Regions from separate parts of the Rhizobium sp. BK529 genome, predicted to be linked through region 1. Evidence: predicted binding sites of a transcription regulator. Region 1 holds the regulator's gene; each other region holds the start of a gene.
What was found. Region 1 encodes LexA, which represses DNA repair genes until DNA is damaged. Its sites were predicted from a motif close to TGTTCNNNNTGTGTTCNG; they were not measured.
Positions count from the first base shown of each region.

Region 2: the regulator LexA is predicted to act here: its motif matches at 2,800-2,817, upstream of FHX08_RS14430 (ATP-dependent helicase).
Region 3: the regulator LexA is predicted to act here: its motif matches at 2,910-2,927, upstream of FHX08_RS02295 (putative DNA modification/repair radical SAM protein).
Region 4: the regulator LexA is predicted to act here: its motif matches at 2,843-2,860, upstream of FHX08_RS15670 (YifB family Mg chelatase-like AAA ATPase).

Region 1 covers NZ_JACIAU010000001.1:1,661,163-1,666,403, forward strand. Annotated here, with positions in the region: gene kdsA (3-deoxy-8-phosphooctulonate synthase) at 1-273, opposite strand, end outside; gene FHX08_RS08370 (VOC family protein) at 270-1,157, opposite strand; gene lexA (transcriptional repressor LexA) at 1,354-2,079, shown strand; gene FHX08_RS08380 (ComEC/Rec2 family competence protein) at 2,060-4,486, opposite strand; gene gltA (citrate synthase) at 4,779-5,241, shown strand, end outside.
Region 2 covers NZ_JACIAU010000001.1:2,859,052-2,864,292, reverse strand. Annotated here, with positions in the region: gene FHX08_RS14435 (enoyl-CoA hydratase/isomerase family protein) at 1-625, shown strand, start outside; gene FHX08_RS14430 (ATP-dependent helicase) at 684-2,744, opposite strand; gene FHX08_RS14425 (hypothetical protein) at 2,861-3,142, opposite strand; gene FHX08_RS14420 (BON domain-containing protein) at 3,302-3,565, shown strand; gene FHX08_RS14415 (hypothetical protein) at 3,649-3,912, shown strand; gene FHX08_RS14410 (DUF982 domain-containing protein) at 4,148-4,390, opposite strand; tRNA gene FHX08_RS14405 (tRNA-Thr) at 4,540-4,614, opposite strand; gene FHX08_RS14400 (hypothetical protein) at 4,769-4,978, shown strand; gene murA (UDP-N-acetylglucosamine 1-carboxyvinyltransferase) at 5,094-5,241, shown strand, end outside.
Region 3 covers NZ_JACIAU010000001.1:463,145-468,385, forward strand. Annotated here, with positions in the region: gene FHX08_RS02275 (Lrp/AsnC family transcriptional regulator) at 1-218, shown strand, start outside; gene FHX08_RS02280 (hypothetical protein) at 277-1,071, opposite strand; gene FHX08_RS02285 (glycosyltransferase family 4 protein) at 1,125-2,174, opposite strand; gene greA (transcription elongation factor GreA) at 2,206-2,682, opposite strand; gene FHX08_RS02295 (putative DNA modification/repair radical SAM protein) at 2,932-4,164, shown strand; gene FHX08_RS02300 (UdgX family uracil-DNA binding protein) at 4,164-5,241, shown strand, end outside.
Region 4 covers NZ_JACIAU010000001.1:3,125,289-3,130,529, reverse strand. Annotated here, with positions in the region: gene rsmI (16S rRNA (cytidine(1402)-2'-O)-methyltransferase) at 1-604, shown strand, start outside; gene FHX08_RS15685 (YraN family protein) at 597-965, shown strand; gene FHX08_RS15680 (cupin domain-containing protein) at 1,113-1,616, shown strand; gene gshB (glutathione synthase) at 1,714-2,661, shown strand; gene FHX08_RS15670 (YifB family Mg chelatase-like AAA ATPase) at 2,922-4,454, shown strand; gene cysK (cysteine synthase A) at 4,610-5,241, opposite strand, start outside.

The sequences.
Region 1 (5,241 bases):
CAGATCGGCAAAGATTTCCAGCCCTTTCTCAAGGCCGACGCCGCGCTTGCTCGACAGGGACGAGCGGTTCGCCTTGTCGAAAGAGGTCTTGTAGACGAGGCCGATGCCGAGCTTGGCGCAAAGCTCCTTCAGGGTCCCGGCAACCATGAACGCGTGATCGCGGCTTTCCAGTTCGCAGGCACCAGCGATCAGCGACAGGCGGCCGGTGTTGGAGAAGGTGACCTTGCCGGCACCCTCGCCGACCGTCACCACGGAATTGGTATTGGTGCTCATGATGTTTCCTCGAAAGCGAAGAGCACGCCCTGGCCGGGCGCGGGCTCCACCAGAATACGGTTGCCCTTGCGTGTATAGGTCACCCCGTTAGCAGCCAAATGCGCTTCTGTCACTGTCCGATCGCCGACAGCAAAGAGGATCGCCCGGCCACGCAGGCCGCGATCCGTATCCGGCGTGACCAAATCGAAATAGGCCTCCAACCCCTCCGGGGTCATCAGACTGATCTTTGCGTTATCGGTGGACACGTCGAGCCCAAAACTCGTTTCCTCGACAGAGGTGGCTTTTACCGTCGCAGTAACGAATTCGCTGAAGGCCGTAGGCTCCGGCGCCCCAAGCACAATTTCGGCAATGCCGGTCACGCCGTTGGCATGCGCCTCCAGCGCACCCCGGTCGGCTGGCAGCGGGTTGATGCGTTCAACGGCGAAGAGGAAGAAATCCGGCGCCCTGAGATCGCCGGCGAAGGCAAGCCGGAAGCCAGCAACGCTTTCGGCATCATCAGGCATTTTTACGGGGCGCTCGAACTGCAACACGGATCCGGCACTGACGCCGCCCTTAACGAATCGAGCATGATCGTGCTTGGCATCCCTTGTACTGAAGGCGATGGCAGACAGTCCCTCGCTGCCGCACCGGAAGCGAAAAGCCTGGTTGCGGGCGGTGAAGACGTTGCCTCTCCGCGCCGTCCTCTCGCTCTCTTCGACACTCGCAACGCCCAACGGCTCGAGGTAGGTTTTGTCCGCGAAGAAAACGCAGGCATTTTCCGTGCCGAAGGGATGACGTGCATCCGGCGCGACGGTGAAGCCCAGTTTGCCCAGCCTTTCGCGTGCGAGCGCAATGTCGGTAACCGGCAAAACGAGATGATCGATCGGATACGTGTCTTGGGTCATCAGCTGCTCTCCTGCCATCGTCAGGATGATGTGCTTCGACAGGCGTTCCGAAGCAAGGCCGGATGGCTTTTCCGGCGATAAAAATAAAATTCTCAGCAGAATGAACAGAAGTTTTACGAAAATTTAGCCACTTGCGGAACACATATGGAACATATAGTGTCTGTTCTGGATTTGTTTCAATACTGGGGTATACGCCATGCTCACGCGCAAACAACAGGAACTTCTTCTTTTCATTCATGAAAGGATGAAGGAATCCGGCGTTCCGCCATCTTTCGACGAGATGAAGGATGCCCTGGATCTGGCATCGAAATCCGGCATTCACCGGCTGATCACCGCGCTCGAAGAACGCGGCTTCATTCGCCGGCTTCCGAACCGGGCGCGTGCGCTCGAAGTCATCAAATTGCCGGAAGCCTATAACCCGAGCCTGCAGCCGCGGCGCGGCTTTTCGCCAAGCGTCATAGAAGGCAGCCTTGGCAAGCCGCAGCATGTTGCGCCTCCCGCTCCGGCAAAGCCGGCACCTGTTGCCGACAATGGCAATGCCGTCTCCGTGCCGGTCATGGGTCGGATCGCTGCCGGCGTGCCGATCTCGGCAATCCAGAACAACACACACGACATTACCGTTTCCTCCGACATGCTGGGCTCGGGCGAACATTATGCGCTCGAAGTTCGCGGCGACTCGATGATCGAAGCCGGCATCTTCGATGGCGACACGGTCATCATCCGCAACGGCAGCACAGCCAATCCAGGCGATATCGTCGTGGCACTCGTCGATGACGAGGAAGCGACGCTCAAGCGCTTCCGCCGCAAGGGCGCATCGATTGCACTCGAAGCTGCAAACCCTGCCTACGAGACACGCATCTTCCCGCCGGATCGCGTCAAGGTACAGGGCAAACTCGTTGGGCTTATTCGCCGCTATCACTGATCGGTGACGGTCTGTCGTCAGCAAATGTATCGCTGCGCCAATCATAGGCGCGGTGGCGCATCCAGGGTCGCAGTAAGGTATCGAATGCGGTTGCTACCTGCAGCCCCTTATCAGTGAAACGAAGTTCAACTGAACCCGTTTTGCGCAGCGTCTCGCCGGTGAAAAGCATTGCGCCGGAGCGGCAGCGGTCAAACCGCAGGTGAACAGGCGTGACGACGATATCCGCCGTATCGCAGGCAGGTCCGAGATAGGCTGCGTTATTGATGACCGTTAGTTGCTTCCCATTCTTGAGCGAGACTGTACACCAGGCACCCTTCAGGCAGGTGAAGCGCAACGGCGGGCCGGTGGCCACAGCCTGTATCATCACCTCTCTGGATTCATCCAGCTGATCTGGCGAGAACTTCAATCTTTTGCCTTCCGGCGCAGCGGGCGCGTTGGCATCCGTGATCATGATCGGCTTCTGGTGCTCCTCGATCGCAAGTGCCCGCTGCCATTGCTGAAAGATGAAGGAAGGCGGTTTTTCGCGGTTCGAAGCCATCGCCTCACCATCAACGACAGCGACCAAACCGCCGTCTTCGGCGATGGCGACATCAGGTGCAGAGTTTCCCGGCAGCAGCGCAACAGTTAGCGTTGAGGCCGCGACGATCGCCGTTCCGGCGTGCCGCAGCCGGCTTTTGAGCAGCGTCAACAGCAGGAAGCCGAAGACTGCCGTCGGGAAGTACCAGCCGGGCAAACGGCCTACATCTATGTTGCCGCCCCAATCCGATACCGTCTTTGCGATCTTGATCACAAGATCGAGACCGAATCCCGTGATCTGCCAAAGCGGACCGTCGAGGCCGAAGGGCATCAGCAGCATCGCCATCATGCCGGACGGCATGACAATGAAGGAAATGACTGGCATGGCCGCAAGGTTTGCGGGTAATCCGTAAGTGCTCAGCCGATGGAAATGTTCGATCGAGAATAGTGCGGTCGAGAAGCCGCCAATCAGCGAGGTCAGAAAGATGCCGCCAAAAAAGCCCCCGATCATGAAAAGAGGTTTCATGATCGGCAATTTGGCGAGGGCATTCTCTCGCATTGGCCGCCCTTTCCAGAGATCGTAGCCGGCAACCAGGGCAAGCGTTGCGGCAAAGGACATCTGGAAGCTTGGCCCGAGCACTTCAGATGGCGAGACTGCAAGAATTACGAGAGCGGATAGGGCTACGTTTCTGAGGCTGATCGACGGCCGATCAAAAAAGACGGCAATCAGCATGATCGCCATCATGATGAAGGCGCGTTCGGCGGATACGGCAAAGCCAGAGATCAGATAATAGGCCGTCACTGCGGCAAGCGCACCGGCTGCGGCGATCTTCTTCGTCGGCCAGGCCTGGGCAACGCTCGCAAACAGGCTGAGAATGACGCGCAGACCGACATAGAAGATTCCGGCCGACAACGCCATGTTGAGGCCGGAAATTGCAACGATATGGGCAAGCCCCGATTGCCGCAGCGCCTCGGTCGTTTCATCGGAGATTGCGCGTCGCTCATCGGTAACAAGAGAGGCAGCAAAGGCGCCGGTATCGCCGGGCAGGACGGAACGGATGCGATCGCCAATGCCACTTCTGAGACGAAAGAGCCATTCAAGGACGACCTCACCAACCGATCCCTCTTGCACCGGTTGCGATGCAACCTCCTTCGGCGCACCGTAGAAAAAGCCGTTGGCACCTATCCCATCGTAGTAGGCGCCGAAGGCAAAGTCATATAGCTGCGGGAGGGCTGGTCCCGCCGGAGGCGTCAGGCGTGCCCGGCCCTCGATAACGGCGCCGAGCTCGAAAGCCTCTTTGGCACCGCGTACGAGCACCGAAATGCGTTCAGGCGGACGCTTGACCTCAGGGGCATCCGTTCGGCTGACGCCAAGAATATAACGCCAGCGCCCCGGCCCATCACCTTCGCGGCGTTCGACACGGCCAGTGACGGTCGTCGTCACCGCGGAATCGAGGATGACTGTCCGAGCCCGCCAAGTTTCGATCTGTGCCGAAAGCATTCCTCCAACAAAGAGAAGGACGGCCATCAGCGTCGCCTGTAGCTTTGGGCGCTCATATCCGCAGAGCGTAACAGCAATGACGAGAACAAGCAGGCAGAGCAAAGCCGACGTGGCCGGAAAATCCGCAGCCATCAAAAACCAGGTTGCGGCACCTGCCCCGAGAAAGACCGGCGAGAACAGGACAAGGCGGCCATGCCCCGCCTCTTCCGACACCATCCGCATCGACGACTCGACGCATCGTTTCGCAGCGGCTGACAATCGCCATCGAAACGGGACTGATGCCTGCGTCCGCGCCGGTTGCGTGACAATGGCGCGCGGACCGACAGCAACAAAATCCATCTTTTCATCGATGGACTGGGCCTGCCGTTCTCTTGTCTCGAACCCCGTCATAATCGTCTGGACCCGCCCCCGGATACCAGCAGAATGCAACCTGGGATGAAAACGCGCAAACAATAATCGATTGAAATAGGAGGAAAATTCTGCTGGAGCAAAAAAACCAGCCAAATCATAGTGTTCTGATATGCATGCAGATCATCGCTGCAGTGCCTAAAAGATGATGCCGCGATGCACAAAATGGCATCAGGGTAACTTGGCATTAGCTTCCCGATCATATAGCTATCGGTTAGGACGCTTAACCCTTATGGCGCTTTTGCGGCGCCAACCGCCACCCCGGAGGATCAGCATGACGGATCAAAGCGCTACAATCAAAATCGGTGACAAATCAGTCGACCTCGCCGTTCGAAAAGGCACGGTCGGGCCCGACGTCATCGACATCGGTGCACTCTACAAGAACACAGCCTCCTTCACGTACGACCCGGGTTTTACGTCGACCGCATCCTGTGAATCGAAGATCACCTATATCGACGGTGACGAGGGCGTTCTGCTGCATCGTGGCTATCCGATCGAGCAACTTGCCGAGCACGGCGACTTCCTGGAAGTCTGCTATCTGCTGCTCTACGGCGAACTGCCGACGGCCGCTCAGAAGAAGGACTTTGACTACCGGGTCACGCACCACACGATGGTGCACGAACAGATGAGCCGCTTCTTCACCGGCTTCCGCCGCGACGCGCATCCGATGGCTGTCATGTGTGGCTGTGTCGGCGCGCTCTCGGCATTCTATCATGACTCGACAGACATCACCGATC
Region 2 (5,241 bases), 1.2 Mb from region 1:
CCCTGATGTCGGCGCCACCTGGCTGCTGCCCCATATGCCGGGTGAAAGCGGCACATGGATGGCCCTGACCGGGCTCGATATCAATGCCGCCGACGCAATCCATGCCGGGCTCGCCGATTTCTATATGCCGTCCTCGCGTCTCGAAGAGGCGGTCCGGCGCCTCGCTGATCTGCCTGTGGGAGGTTCGTCGGACGATGTGGACGCCGCTCTGCGGGCTCTGTCGGATCAACCGGGCGAGGGCAGGCTTCAAGCCAATGCCGCGACGATCGACCGTGCCTTCCACTTCAATCGCGTTGAGGACATCGTATCGGCTCTTGCTCAGGAGGAGGGCGAGTTCGCCGCCGAGACCCGCCGCGTGATGCTCACACGTTCGCCAACTAGCCTCAAGCTCGCCTTGCGGCTGCTGAGAGCCGGGCGCCAGAGCCGCACGCTTGCCGAATGCCTGGCCCGCGAACTCGGTGCCTGCATGCATATTCTGCTCGGACCGGATTTTTACGAGGGCGTCCGTGCTGCGGTCATCGACAAGGACCGAAATCCGAAATGGTCGCCGCCGACGATCGCCCTGGTCAACGATGAAATGATTGGCCGTTTCTTCGAACCGGCCAAACCGCCGCTTTCGCTCTAAGCTTCTCTTAACGCAATTCTGCTCAGAAAACCGCCTCGTACGCCTCCCGGGGAGCGTTTTAACGCCACATCCCGCGCATGCGCGCGCCGACGTCGATACGCACCTGCCGTGCCTGCTGTGCTGCTCCCGTATCGGCCTTCACCTGCGGCCAACCGCAGACTTCGAAGAACTGCAGCAGCGTGGCCGGAATGAAGCGGCTGCGCGATGCGTAGACATGCCGGTCGCCCTGCGAATTTTGCCCGTAGGTGAAGAAGCGCTGCGGCACGACGAGATCAAGGCTATCCTTGGCGCGCGTCATCGCCACATAGAGCAGCCGCCGCTCTTCTTCGATTTCGGCCGTGGTGCCGACGGCGAGATCGGAAGGAATGCAGCCGTCGATGACATTCAGCATGAAGACCTTTGTCCATTCCTGCCCCTTGGCCGAATGTATGGTTGAAAGGATGAGATAATCCTCATCGAGCAGCGGGACACCCGCCTGGCCGGAGGTTGCATCGGGTGGATCGAGCGTGAGCTCTGTCAGGAAGCGCTCGCGCGAGACATAGCCACCAGCAATCTGCTCGAGCTGTATGAGATCGGCAAGCCGGGCGCTCGCGTCCTCATGCAGCCGTTCCAGATGCGGCTCGTACCATTGCCGCACCAGTTCAATTTCGGCAGGCCAGCCGGCCTTGCCGGTTTTCAGCTCTTGCATCGTGGAAACGAAAGAGGTCCAGTCGTCGCCCGAGCGCGGCGGCGCAGGCATGGCAGCAAGCGCGTTTATCGGGCTCGCATTGTCAGCCATTTGGTCCAGCATCTTCTGTGCAGTCGAAGGGCCGACACCCGGCAGGATCTGCATCAGCCGGAAGCCTGCTACCCGGTCGCGCGGGTTCTGAGCAAAGCGCAGTGCCGCCAGCATGTCCTTCACATGCGCGCTGTCGAGGAATTTCAGCCCGCCGAACTTTACGAAGGGAATGTTGCGGCGAGTGAGTTCGACTTCCAGCGGACCGCTATGATGTGAGGCGCGGAAGAGCACGGCCTGGCTTTTCAGCTTCACGCCTTCTTCGCGATTGTCGAGAACCTTGTCGGCCACGTAGCGCGCCTGATCGTTCTCGTCGCGCACCGTTACCAGCCGCGGCCGCTCCGGCGATTCCCGTTCCGTCCAAAGGTTCTTGGTGAAGCGCTCCGAAGCAAGGTCGATCACCGCATTGGCCGCGGCAAGGATCGGCTGCGTCGAGCGGTAGTTGCGGTCGAGCGTGACGATATTGGCGGCCGGGCTGAAGGAGGCCGGAAAATCCAGAATATTGCGCACTGTCGCTGCGCGGAAGGAATAGATCGACTGCGCATCGTCGCCAACGACCGTCAACCCCAGGCCGGTGGGCTTCAGCGCAAGCAGGATCGAAGACTGAAGTTTGTTCGTGTCCTGATACTCGTCGACAAGCACATGATCGAAGCGGCTGCCGATATCCTCGGCAATCATCGGTTCCGCCACCATCTGTGCCCAGTAGAGCAGCAGGTCGTCGTAATCGAGTACATTCTGGCTCTGCTTGGCCTCGACATAACAGGCGAAAAGTTCGCGAAGCTGCTTTTCCCAAGTGGCGCACCATGGAAAAGCGTCACGCAGCACCAGCGGCAGTTTCGTTTCCGAATTTACTGCACGCGAATAGATCGCAAGGCAGGTGCCTTTCGTCGGAAAACGGCTTTCGGTCTTCGAGAAGCCGAGCTCGTGACGCACGAGATTCATCAGGTCGGCGCTGTCTTCCCGGTCGTGAATCGAGAAGGCCGGATCGAGGCCGATCTGTTCGGCATAGTCGCGCAGGAGCCGCGCACCAACGCCATGGAACGTGCCGCTCCAGGCCAGGGCATCGGCCAATATGCCGGAATTCTTACCGAGAACCTCGCCGCAGATGCGTTCGACGCGCCGGCCCATTTCGGCTGCCGCCCGGCGCGAAAAGGTCATCAGCAGGATGCGGCGCGGATCGGCGCCCTTGAGGATGAGGTGGGCGACACGATGGGCAAGCGTATTCGTCTTGCCCGAACCGGCGCCGGCGATGACCAGGAGCGGCCCGGCCACATGACTTCCGTCAATGAGAGTGCCGTGCTCCACGGCCATCCGCTGCTGGGGATTGAGTCTTTCGAGATACATCCAGCCGTCCGGTTGGGCCTCGCGAGAGAATCAGCGCCCGCGAATAAAAATCAGATGTTCTTTGGATGTTCTCGATTGGCTCTGCTGTCAAGCGGGCGTGGTGGACGCATGGTGCGCTATTGCGGAAAGTCCGGCACGACATCGCGGCGCGTCAGCTTCAGGCTACGGTCGGGCTGGAGGATGTAGGTTTCGTAGACGTGCTCGCCATACTGATTGTAAAAGTCGTTATAGACGGCGCTGCCGATCGGCGACTTGGTCAGCTTCGTCCGCGGCTGCCCACCATAGGTGATGCTGCCGGGAATGGGCTCCAACGCAGGCCCATCCGCCGCAGAACACCCGGCTAGCAGGGCAGCAGCCAAAAGAGTCGTGGCAAGAAGAGCAGGCACCAGCAGTTTCATCATCGTCTCCTCAGACGGCGATCACAGAGCGGCGGCTGACACCTCCAGCGCGCGTTCGAAGCACCACCACCCTGACGACTATGCATCGCGCCGGCAATGCGTGGCAACAAAACGTCGTCTTCTTGCGTTAAATCCCATTAGCCGATCTCAGGGACGGTCATGGTGCCGCGGTTTCACATCTCGCCAACCCAGGAGGAAGCCTGGATAAAGGGCCATAATACGGCCGCTATACGCGCGTCCGTGGAAAGCGCCCTGCATGCCGAAGCCGGTCTCGATGCTGCCGAAATCATCGTCTCCACCGTCGGTCCCTACGTCATCCTCGAGGGCTTTGTGCGGCAGTGGGGTGATAGCGAGCGGGCTCTGGCGATTGCCGAGGCCATTGTCGGAAGTGGTTATGTTCATTGCCGCATGTTGGTGAGGTAAATCACGCCTAGGAACAGGATTTTTCAAGGAACCAACTTCCCGTCTCACGTGTTGAAGAGCTGATTTCAAGACTGGAGACAATGATGCAAACGCTTATACGCCTGTGGGTTGCCGCCCTCCTGCTCGGGTGCAGCGCCTTTGCTGGCTCCGCCTCCGCCTCACTCGAGACTGATATGAATTATTCGGCCCTGCCGAAGGACCAGATCGGACTGAATGAATATACCAGCGCCGCCGTCTGTAGGCCCGCCGAACCGCATTACCTGCCGTCCTTCATCCGTACCGCCGATGGCACAATCATCGGAGTTGGATATCTTCAGATCCAGGATGAGAATACTTCGGGTTGCTGATCGAATATTCGAAGTTTCTTTCGGACGAGGCTCGCCTGCAGTCTCCCACAGAGGGTGACGAGCCCCTAACCATCATCATGATGGCTGGCGTCGTTCTATTGATGAACAGCTGAGTGGCGCAATGTCTTTGGGGACAAAGCCTCGCGCGAGCTCTGTGCAGGGTTAAGTGAAAATTAAATATTGCTCTGTTTCGGAACGGATCGGACCTTTATTGTCCAATACCGCCGTCCAAAGCTTAATGCACTTTAAGCTTTGCTTCCTGGGCGGCCGCCACGAACTCCGCGCGGGCCTCCTCAACGCTCTTGCGGCCATCGAGCGCGGCGCGGCAAACGCTGCGTGCCCTAAGATATTGCAATCCGCGTGCGGCAGGCCAGAGATCGCTAAGGCAGGCCAGTGCGTCAAACGGTCCGTTAACTGTGCGTGCTCCCGCCTCTTCGAAACCCACCTTGATCGGACTATTCCAGCGTTCAGTTGCCATCGACGCTCCTCCAGCATATCTCGATAGAAACATTGACGAAGCCTTCGAGTTCCCTCCGCGAAGACTTCAGAATGCTAATATTCTAGCGAGATTTTTGCCGGCAGCAATGGCGCCGATGGGCGCGAGGGAATAATGCTAAGGGAGAAAACTGGTGCTGCCGAGTGGGATTGAACCACCGACCTCACCCTTACCAAGGGTGTGCTCTACCACTGAGCTACGGCAGCAGGACCAGACGCGTGAAGCGGAAACGCTCAATTCGCGTGAACGGGGCGCCTATTGCCACAGCTTCGGCAGGAGCGCAAGCCGCAATTTCCAACTTCTCTGGGAATAACGGATGAGGCACTTTTGGAATGGCGCGAATCCGGTTAATTCTGGGGAATGACCGAAGAGACTGAAAAGGCCCGGCAGAGCCGGAAAGCGGCCATAGAGGCCCAGGCGGCATTGCGCCGGGAACGGGCGGCCGAAAAGCTGAGAGAAAATCTTTCAAAACGCAAACAGCAGGTGCGCGCTCGCCGATCCGGCCGGGCGGACGAGACGAATGGCCTGCCCGCTGCAAAAAAGCCCGCCGCAAAAATGGACGAATCGTAATGTTCGGTCCGCGACGAATTGAAGCGTCATGGGATTTGCTCTAAAGACCCCCACCTCTTGCCTTGCCCCCACAGGCAACACTTTCAGGAAAGGCGGGCCTCGCCCGTAAGTGCACATGGATCGTATCAGAATTGTCGGCGGTAATGAGCTTAATGGCATCATTCCGATTTCCGGCGCCAAGAATGCCGCGCTGCCGCTGATGATCGCCTCGCTTTTGACGAGCGATACGCTGACGCTCGAAAACGTGCCTCATCTTGCCGATG
Region 3 (5,241 bases), 1.2 Mb from region 1:
TGAAGGCCTTTGCCGCCGCCACCGCCGAGTGGCCGCTGGTGCGTCAGGCATGGATGGTATCCGGCGACAGCGATTTCCTGCTGCATTGCGTGGCTCAGAACCTTACCCGCTTCCAGGACTTCGTCATCGAAGTGCTGACCGCCAACGAGCATGTCGATACCGTTCGCACCATGCTGACGATCCGTCAGGTGAAGAAGCTCGGGCTGGTCGAACTCTAGAAGCATTTCCAGGAAAAGTGTGAAGCAGTTTTCCGTCCGGAATGCTGGTGAGGACAGTTTATTCGCGCCAGGCCTTGCTCAGCCATTCCGTGTTGCCGATGCGGCGATACCATTTCTGCCCACCGCCTTCGAAAACCTCGCTCATTTTCGGATTGCCGGCGAAGACCACGATCTTTGCTTCCGGCGGCAGTTCGGGATCGCGCCAGAAGCTCCTGATATGGCGGGGCACGCAGGCGTTCTTGAAGCTCACGCACCATTCGCGCGGCCAGTATTGCAGGTGTCCATGCGCTTCCAGCTGCGCGCTCTGAAACTGCTGGGAGATCTCGTATTTTGACATGGCGGCCACCGGATCGGCGACATAGGCGTCCAGAATATAGGCGTGCGCGCCGATCTCATAGCGGAAGACCGAACTGTTGCCGACCGAGGCCAGGAATTTGTCGCGAGAAGGGTTGATCTTGCGCAGCGGCTTCGGGCGGAAGAGATCGTCGTCGCGGATGATGAGGAACTTGCCGGGGTGCTGGAAAAGCGGTTCCAGATCATCGACGATGACGAGGTCGAGATCGAGGAAGAGGCCAATGCCCTTGAGATCGGCAAGCTCGCGGCGGAAAAGTGCAAGTTTCTGCCAGCGACGGTCCTTGGATCCGGCCGGCAGACCGAGCTCGGGCAGAGGGAGGGTTTCGATACCCTCGTCAAGGCCTGCCGCGTTGTCGGTGAAGCAGACGAAACGATGCGGGCGCTTCAGGTGCCGTTTGACGCCTCGGTAGAGGTTGTTGACATATTCGGGGCCATAGAGCGTTCCCCATTTCATGCAGAGCACGTTGACCAAGTTTTCGTTGTTGTTTGCGGTCGACATCTATGTGTCTCTGCCTTCGCTGTATGGTCGCTGCGATCGCCCGACGAACGGGCTTACGTTCCGAGGAGCTGCTGGTAAACGCAGTTGATCGCCATTGCTTCCTTTTCCAGCGCGAAATTTTCCCGCACGTGCCGCAGGGCCGTTTCGCCCTGTGCTGATGTCAGCGCAGGATCGGCAAGATAGGTAGCAATCGCTGCCGTCAGCGCGTCGTCATCGCCTGTCGGCACAATAATTCCATTCTCGCCGGGGACTATCATCTCCGCATAGGCACCGGCGTCGGATGCCACTACCGGTGTTTTCGAAGCCATGGCCTCAAGCGGTGTCAGGCCGAAACCCTCGTTGCGAGATGGGGCGACATAGAGTGTCAGGCGGCGGTACCAGATCTTGATATCGGGTACTTCGCCAATGAAGACGATCCGGTCGGTGAGGCCGGCGGCAGCGATATCAGCCTTCAGCTTGTCGGCAAATGCGGTATGTTCAGGCGTGACGCGACCGGAAATGACAGCGGTCCAGTCCGGATGCTGCGGCAAAAGCGCAATCATTGCCCGAACGAAGAGGTCGGTGCCCTTCTGGTGGCGGACGCGGCCGAAGCAGCCGACGAGATAGCGGCCAGGCAGGCCGGTTGCGGCGATCGTATCGTCAGGCCCTTCGGGCGGATGAAAAAGCTCAAGATCGACGCCGTGCTGGATAACCGTATGCGGCACCTTGAGGAAGGAGCCAGAGCGGCTGCTGGTTGCGATCACGGCATCCATCCGGCGGATAAGCCAGCGCGTGTAAGACGTGTGACGACGCTGGGCAGCCGAGGTGAAAACGAGCTTCAGCGGCATGCGCAACACTTGGCGCAGAAGGATGCCCGTCGCCATTTCATTGTTGCGGCGCGCGTGCCAGACACGATGGCGACGTCCGGCCGGCGGGCGCCAGAGGCCGGCGAGCTGTGGCCATTTCAAGCGCGGAAGTTCCGGCGGGAGGCCAGGGCCGAAGGCAGCGATCCTGACCCCTAACCGAATCTGACAGGGGATAAGCTGGACGATCGTGGACGTGACGCCGGAGAGCCGGCGTTTCAGATTGGGCGCGATGATCTCGACGTCACGGGTGTCCGGCACTGGCTGCTCTTTTTAAGAGAGGTGCGGGCGATCAGCCCCAGGAAACGGAAAGGATTTCGTAAGCCTTCGAACCGCCGGGCGCGATGACTTCGATGGAGTCGCCGACTTCCTTGCCGATCAGCGCACGGGCGATCGGGGAGGAGATGGAGATGCGGCCCTGCTTCACGTCGGCTTCCTGATCGCCGACGATCTGGTAGGTTCGTTCCTCTTCGGTGTCCTCGTCGACGAGCTTCACCTTGGCGCCGAACTTGACCTTGTCGCCCGACATCTTGCTGAGGTCGATAACTTCGGCGCGTGCCGTCAAGTCTTCGAGCTCGGTGATGCGGCCTTCATTGTGGCTCTGCGCTTCCTTGGCGGCATGGTACTCGGCATTTTCGGAGAGGTCGCCATGAGCGCGCGCTTCCGCAATTGCCTCGATGATTCGCGGGCGCTCTTCCTGCTGACGCCAGCGCAGTTCTTCCTGCAGCTTGACGAAACCACCCTGTGTCATCGGTACCTTATCAACCATTTTTTCGTCCTTCTCTCCCTGTATCCGCAGTTCGCGCAGACACAAAAGAAAACAGGTCCCGAAGGGGAACTTCGGAACCGTGTTACAATCCTAGTTCATTGCTTATAGCAGATCGACCCGCGCAATTTCCATAAAATTCGTAACGATGCTTTTTACATCCCGTTGAAGTGCCTGCTTTTGAAGGGAAGTTGCATGGAGAACTAATTCTTCATCTTGATTTTGCCGCAGTGAACATTTAGTGAACATATTATGAAGAAGTCGCTTAAGGAACGGTTGGCGATCCTCTCCGACGCCGCAAAGTATGATGCCTCCTGCGCCTCCAGCGGGACCATCAAACGGGATTCGGCAGGCTTCGGCGGATTGGGTTCGACCGAGGGTTCAGGCATCTGCCATGCCTATGCGCCGGATGGCCGATGCATCTCGCTTCTGAAAATCCTGCTCACCAATTTCTGCATCTACGATTGCGCCTATTGCATCAACCGATCGTCGAGCAATGTCGAACGCGCTCGTTTCACGCCGGAGGAAGTCGTCTGGCTGACGCTGGAGTTTTACCGGCGCAACTATATCGAGGGGCTGTTTCTCTCCTCCGGCATCATCCGCTCTTCCGATCACACGATGGAGGAGATGGTGCGGATCGTGCGGGAGCTGCGGATCTCGCATAATTTCCGAGGCTATATCCATCTGAAGTCCATTCCCGAGGCTTCGCCGCATCTGATCGAAGAGGCGGGGCTTTATGCGGACCGTCTGTCGCTCAACATTGAACTTCCCACCGACAGCGGCATCAGCCGGTTCGCGCCCGAGAAAAAGCCGGCCAGCATTCGCCGCTCGATGGGCGATCTCCGGCTGAAGATCGAGGCGGCCCAGGAGCCGACGCTGCAGACGAAGAAGCGTAAGCGCTTCGTGCCGGCAGGCCAGAGCACGCAGATGATCGTGGGTGCCGATGGGTCCAATGATGCAACGATTTTGTCGACCAGCGGCCAGCTTTACAGCAGCTATGGCTTGAAGCGTGTCTACTATTCCGCCTTCAGCCCGATTCCGGACAGTTCGAAGAACCTGCCGCTCATCAAGCCACCGCTGATGCGCGAGCACCGGCTCTATCAGGCCGACTGGCTCTATCGTTTTTATGGGTTCGGCATCGATGAGATCACTGCAACGCAGGAGGGAGGCATGCTGGATCTCAATCTCGATCCCAAGCTCGCCTGGGCGCTCGGCCATCGCGGCGACTTTCCTGTCGACGTCAACCGCGCCGATCGTGAGAAGCTGTTGCGCGTGCCAGGGCTTGGCACGAAGTCGGTGAAGGCGATCCTGACCGAGCGGCGGCAACGCCGGCTACGGCTCGAGGACCTGTCGCGGCTTGGCGTTTCCATCCGCAAAGTGCAGGCCTTCGTCAGCGCCGAGGGCTGGACGCCGCATCGGCTTGTAGACCGGCCGGATTTGCGCGCCATGTTCGAACCGCAGCCCGAACAATTGTCCTTGTTATGATGCGCCGCGTGGTTCTGGAGGGCAGGGGGAATTTTGAGGAGTGGCGCAGGGCGGCCCGCGCCTTCGCTGCGGCCGGAATTCTGCCTGATGAGATCGACTGGCACGAAAAGAGCCGCGAGCCCGGCTTTGCCTTCCAGCGCGATGCCTTGCCGCCCGATCCGTCCGCCGGCGCCAGGCAGATGAGCGTTCCGGCTGATTTCATGGCATTGGCCGAGGCGGTGATCTGCCATAGCGATCCCAGGCGCTTTTCGCTGCTCTACAGCCTGCTCTGGCGGCTGCAGGAAAATCGCAACCTGCTGGATCTGGCCTCTGACGAAGAAGTATCGCGGGCGCGACTGATGCAGAAGAGCGTGCATCGCGATGCGCACAAGATGACGGCCTTCGTGCGTTTCAAGGAGCTCGCGGCTCCTGCTGGCGGGCGGCGAAAGTTCATCGCGTGGTTCGAGCCGGACCACTATATCGTCGCCCGCAAGGCGCCCTTCTTCCAGCGCCGCTTCACCGATATGGACTGGCTGATCGCAACGCCCAAGGGCTCCGCTGCCTGGGACGGTGAGCGGCTGACGCTCAGCAGTGCGCCGTGTGAGAAGCCCGATATCAGTGATGCGACCGACGATCTTTGGCGCATCTACTATGCCAGCATCTTCAATCCTGCACGGCTGAAAGTGAAAGCGATGCAGGCCGAGATGCCGAAGAAATACTGGAAGAACCTGCCAGAAGCCGATCTCATTCCGGGGCTGATCGCCGAGGCCGAGGCGAAGATGCTCGCCATGGCCGAGCGGGAGGCAACAACGCCGCTGCCGTATCACTGCAGGATACAGGAAGCGGCTGCCCGCATTCCGGCTCCGAAGCTGGCGCCGGCCGGGACGCTGGAGGCGTTGCGACAGGAAGCGGCCACTTGCAGCCAATGCCCGCTACATGCGAAGGCGACGCAGACCGTGTTCGGCGAGGGGCCCGCCGACGCGGAGATCGTGTTTGTCGGCGAGCAACCGGGCGATCAAGAGGATCTTGCCGGACGTCCCTTCGTAGGCCCGGCCGGTAAGGTCTTTGATGAAGCGATCGCGCAGGCGGGAATCAATC
Region 4 (5,241 bases), 1.5 Mb from region 1:
GGCGCTGGTCTCCGATGCCGGAACACCGCTCGTCTCCGACCCCGGCTATCGTCTGGCACAGCAGGCGATCGAGGCTGGCTACCGTGTCATTCCCATTCCTGGTGCCTCCGCGCCACTTACCGCCCTCGTCGGCTCGGGCCTTCCGAACGACGCCTTTCTCTTTGCCGGTTTCCTGCCGACCAAGGACAAGGCGCGCCGCGACCGGCTCGCGGAATTCATGAGTGCGCCGGCCACGCTGATCTTCTTTGAATCGCCTCATCGCATCGGCGCGACGCTGCTTGCCGCAGCCGATGTGCTCGGCGGTACGCGCCAGGCATCTGTCTGCCGCGAGCTGACCAAGACCTATGAGGAGTTCCGCCGCGGCACGCTCTCCGAACTGGCCGGCTATTATAAAGAGCATGACAATGTGAAGGGTGAGATCGTGCTCGTCATCGGTCCGTCAAAGGACGAGCCGGCGACCGAGGCGGATGTCGACGCGGTTCTCGCGGATCTTTCAAAATCCCTGCCGACGGCCAAGGCCGCGACGGAGGCGGCGCGCCTGACCGGCCTGCCGCGCAAGGTGCTCTATCAGAAGCTTCTCGATATGAAGGCTGCGGATGGCTGACGGCGAGGTCACGTTCCGCAGGAGAAAGGCGCTGCGCCGCGGCTGGGCGGCGGAATATATCGCCGCCGTTTTTTTGATGCTGAAGGGCTATCGCATCCTCGCCCTACGCTACAAAACGAAGCTCGGCGAGGTCGATATCATCGCCCGCAAGGGGGATCTTGCTGTCTTCGTTGAGGTCAAGGCGCGCGCCGACGAGATGGGCGCGGTAAATGCCGTCTCCTATGCCTCGCAAAATCGCATCAGGGCCGCCAGCGATCTCTGGCTCGCCCGCCAACGCGACTATGCCATTCTCTCTCAACGGTATGATATCGTTGCGGTATTACCGGGAAAGCTCCCCCGGCACTTCCCGGATGCTTTCTAGCTGCGCGCATGAAGCCGTCAGTGACCGTGCCCCTCCAACACATGGATGAGTCAGCTTTCATTAAGATTTTAGCGTCTGCTTGAACGGGCTTTTACGACTCTTTTGCTATCCACGGCGCAGCTAGGGGTAGCAAATTGGGGGTGTTCCATGGCCTGGAAGATGATGCTTGCAACCGCCGCCGCTGCGGCTGCGCGGTCGGTGCCTTATGCCGCGTTGAAGCCATCTGGCAAATCTTTCGTCGCGCAGGCAAGTGACGGCATGGTGCTGAAGTCGACGCCGATCAATCCCGACTGGATCATCAGCGGCAATCCGCAGGCGCGTACCGCAGAACATTCCCGCGGCCATGACGAGGCATCGCTGACGGCGATCTGGGACTGCACATCAGGTGAATTCCGCTGGCGTTTCGGCTGGGACGAGACCGTGATGATCCTCGAAGGCGAGGTGCATGTCACAACCGAAGACGGCATAGAGCGCACGCTGCAGGCCGGCGATGTCGCCTTCTTTGCCGGTGGCACCTGGGCGAGCTGGCGGGTGGACAATTACGTCCGTAAGGTCGCCTTCCTGCGCAAGCCTTTCCCGAAGCCGCTCGCCATCGCTTACCGGCTGCGCAACCTTTTGCGCAACAACGGCGGCAATGGCATCGCGGCCTGAAAATAGCGCGCGCTGAAGTTTCCCGAGGCGTTTGATTGCCGTTGCGTTTGATGCCTGACCGACCTACATCTGGGCGGCATCAGCTCAAGGGATGGAAATGGCCAAGATCAAGAATGTAGCGGTCCAGATGGACCATGTCGCCGGCATCAATATCGCTGGCGATTCCACCTTCGCCATGAGTATTGAGGCGCAGGCGCGCGGCTACAAACTCTTCCATTACACGCCAGAGCGCCTGAGCTTCCGCGACGGCAAGCTCTATGCGTCCGTCGAGCCGATGGTGCTGCGCGATGTAAAGGGCGACCACTATGAGCTGGGCGCGCCGGAGCGTGTCGACCTGTCGACCATGGATGTCGTCCTGCTGCGCCAGGACCCACCCTTCGACATGGCCTATATCACCTCGACTCATCTTCTGGAGCGCATCCATCCGAAGACGCTCGTCGTCAACGATCCGGCCTGGGTGCGCAATTCGCCGGAAAAGATCTTCGTCACCGAATTTTCCGACCTGATGCCGAAGACGCTGATCACCAAGGATCCCGCTGAGATCCGCCGCTTCCGCGACGAACTGGGCGATATCATCCTGAAGCCACTCTACGGCAATGGCGGCGCCGGCGTTTTCCATTCCACCAGGGACGACCGCAACCTGTCCTCGCTGCTCGAGATGTTCGGCCAGCTCTTCCGCGAGCCCTTTATCGCCCAGCAGTATCTGCCTGATGTGCGCAAGGGCGACAAACGCATCATTCTTGTCGACGGTGAATTTGCCGGCGCTATCAACCGCGTCCCGGCAGAGCATGACAGCCGCTCCAACATGCATGTCGGCGGCCGCGCCGAGCCGACCGAACTGACGGCGCGCGAGAAGGAAATCTGCGAGCGCATTGGTCCGGCTCTCCGCGCACGGGGCTTCCTGCTCGTCGGCATCGATGTGATCGGCGATTACATGACCGAGATTAACGTGACGTCTCCGACCGGCATCCGCGAAGTGAAAAAATTCGGCGGCGCCGATATCGCAAGCCTGCTTTGGGATGCCATCGAGCGTAAGCGCGCCTGAAGCAATTCCGGCAAAAGTCTCGAGCTATTTTGTGTTTGGAATTGCGCGAAAAAGGGAAACTCAAGCAACAGAGCACAGCAGTTTGTGCCCGAAAAAGGCGTTCCGCGTTTGATCGCCTTCGTTCCAACTTTACAACCCGTCGCAATTTGATTGCAGTTGATAGGCGAATCCGTTCGCTCATCGTTCTTGTTTTATTCTGAGTTCCATGCCAAGTTGTGACCGCCTTCATAGGCGGGGTGTAAATAATACGGGGCAGGGGCATGGTCGCGCGCGTCAGTACGGTGGCGTTTCAGGGTATTGAAGGTGTGCCGGTCGAAGTCCAGGTGATGGTTGCTCCCGGCAAAATGGGAATCCAGATCGTCGGCCTGCCGGACAAGGCGGTGGCCGAAAGCCGCGAGCGGGTACAGGCAGCCTTGCATGCCTCGGGTCTCGCACTGCCAGCAAAGCGCGTGACAGTCAATCTCGCGCCTGCCGATCTTCCAAAAGAAGGCAGTCATTTCGATTTGGCCATCGCACTCGGCCTGATGGCAGCACTCGGCGCCATTCCAGCGGATGCCTTGTCTGATTATGTCGTTGTCGGCGAACTCAATCTCGATGGCACGATTGCCGCGATCGCTGGCGCGCTTCCGGCTGCCATTGGAGCGAACGCCACCGGAAAGGGCTTGATCTGTCCAGCTGAAAGCGGTGCGGAAGCCGCTTGGGCGGGTCCTGAGGTCGATATCCTGGCGCCGCGCAGCCTGATTGCGCTTGCCAATCATTTCCGCGGTACGCAGATCCTCTCGCGTCCGGAACCATCCATTCGTCCCAACGCGGCAAACCTGCCCGACCTTTCCGAGATCAAAGGACAGGAAAGCGCGAAGCGGGCGCTCGAAGTAGCCGCCGCCGGCGGCCATAATCTTCTGATGGTTGGGCCGCCCGGTTCCGGCAAGTCGATGCTGGCCTCTAGGCTGCCGTCTATCCTGCCGCCGCTTTCAGCAGCCGAGTTACTCGAAGTCTCGATGATCCAATCCATCGCCGGCCAACTGTCCGGCGGCAAGCTCTCGGATCGCCGGCCGTTTCGAACACCGCACCATTCGGCGACCATGGCAGCCCTCATCGGGGGCGGGCTGCGTGCCCGACCAGGCGAAGCCTCGCTTGCTCACCACGGCGTGCTCTTCCTCGACGAGTTTCCGGAATTTGCGCCCCAGGTGCTTGATGCTCTGCGCCAACCGCTGGAGAGCGGCGAATGCATCATCGCGCGGGCCAATCACCGCGTCTCCTATCCGGCACGCATTCAGCTCGTTGCGGCCATGAACCCGTGCCGTTGCGGCATGGCGGGCGAGCCTGGCCATACCTGCGCCCGCGGGCCGCGTTGCATGACCGACTATCAGGCCCGCATCTCCGGACCATTGATGGACCGCATCGATATCCGCATTGACGTGCCGGCCGTTTCTGCCGCCGACCTCATCCGGCCGACAACGGCGGAAACGAGCGCGGATGTCGCAAGACGCGTTGCGCGAGCCCGCGACATTCAGCGCGAGCGTTATGCCGCTGCGGGCGCCTCGGGGATTTCCACCAATGCCGGCTGTTCGACCGCGATGATCGAAAAATTTGCTGAGCCGGATGCAGCAGGATTGCAGCTATTGCGCGATGCCGCAGATAAGATGAAGTTTTCCGCCCGCGGTTATCACCGCGTCCTGAAGGTTGCCCGTACGCTTGCCGATCTCGACGGCAAGGACACCGTTGGCCGTATCCATCTGGCAGAGGCGATTTCGTATCGCGTGGCCGGCGAGAGGCTGACGGCGGCAGCTTGAAGAGAGAAGCGAATAGGGCGTGGCGAATAGCGAATAGATAAAGGTTGCCGATACCGAGCAGCTCTTCAGACTATTCGCTATTCGCTATTCGCTATTCGCTATTCGCTATTCGCTATTCGCTATTCGCTATTCGCTATTCGCTATTCGCTATTCGCTCAGTTCCCCAATCCCTCAAACAACGCCGTCGAGAGATAGCGCTCGGCGAAGGATGGGATGATGACGACGATGTTCTTGCCGGCATTTTCCGGGCGGCGACCGACTTCGATGGCGGCCATCAGTGCCGCGCCCGAGGAGATGCCGACCGGCACGCCTTCGAGCCTCGCGACAAGCCGCGCCTGCTGGAAGGCATCGTCATTGCTGACGGTGACGACTTCATCATAGATGCTGGTATCGAGGATCTTCGGGGCAAAGCCGGCGCCGATGCCCTGGATCTTGTGCGGACCGGGCGTGCCGCCCGACAGTACCGGCGAGTCGGTAGGCTCGACCGCCACGACGCGAATATCCGGTTTGCGGCTCTTCAGCACTTGACCGACTCCGGTGATCGTGCCGCCGGTACCGATGCCGGCGACGAAGATGTCGACCTTGCCATCGGTGTCGTTCCAGATTTCCTCGGCAGTCGTCTGTCGATGAATTTCGGGGTTGGCCGGATTTTCGAACTGCTGTGGGATGACGGCGTCGGGAAGTGAGGCAGCAAGCTCTTCGGCCTTGGCAATAGCCCCCTTCATGCCCTTTGGTCCCTCGGTCAGCACCAGTTCGGCGCCGAGCAGGGCCAGCATCTTGCGGCGCT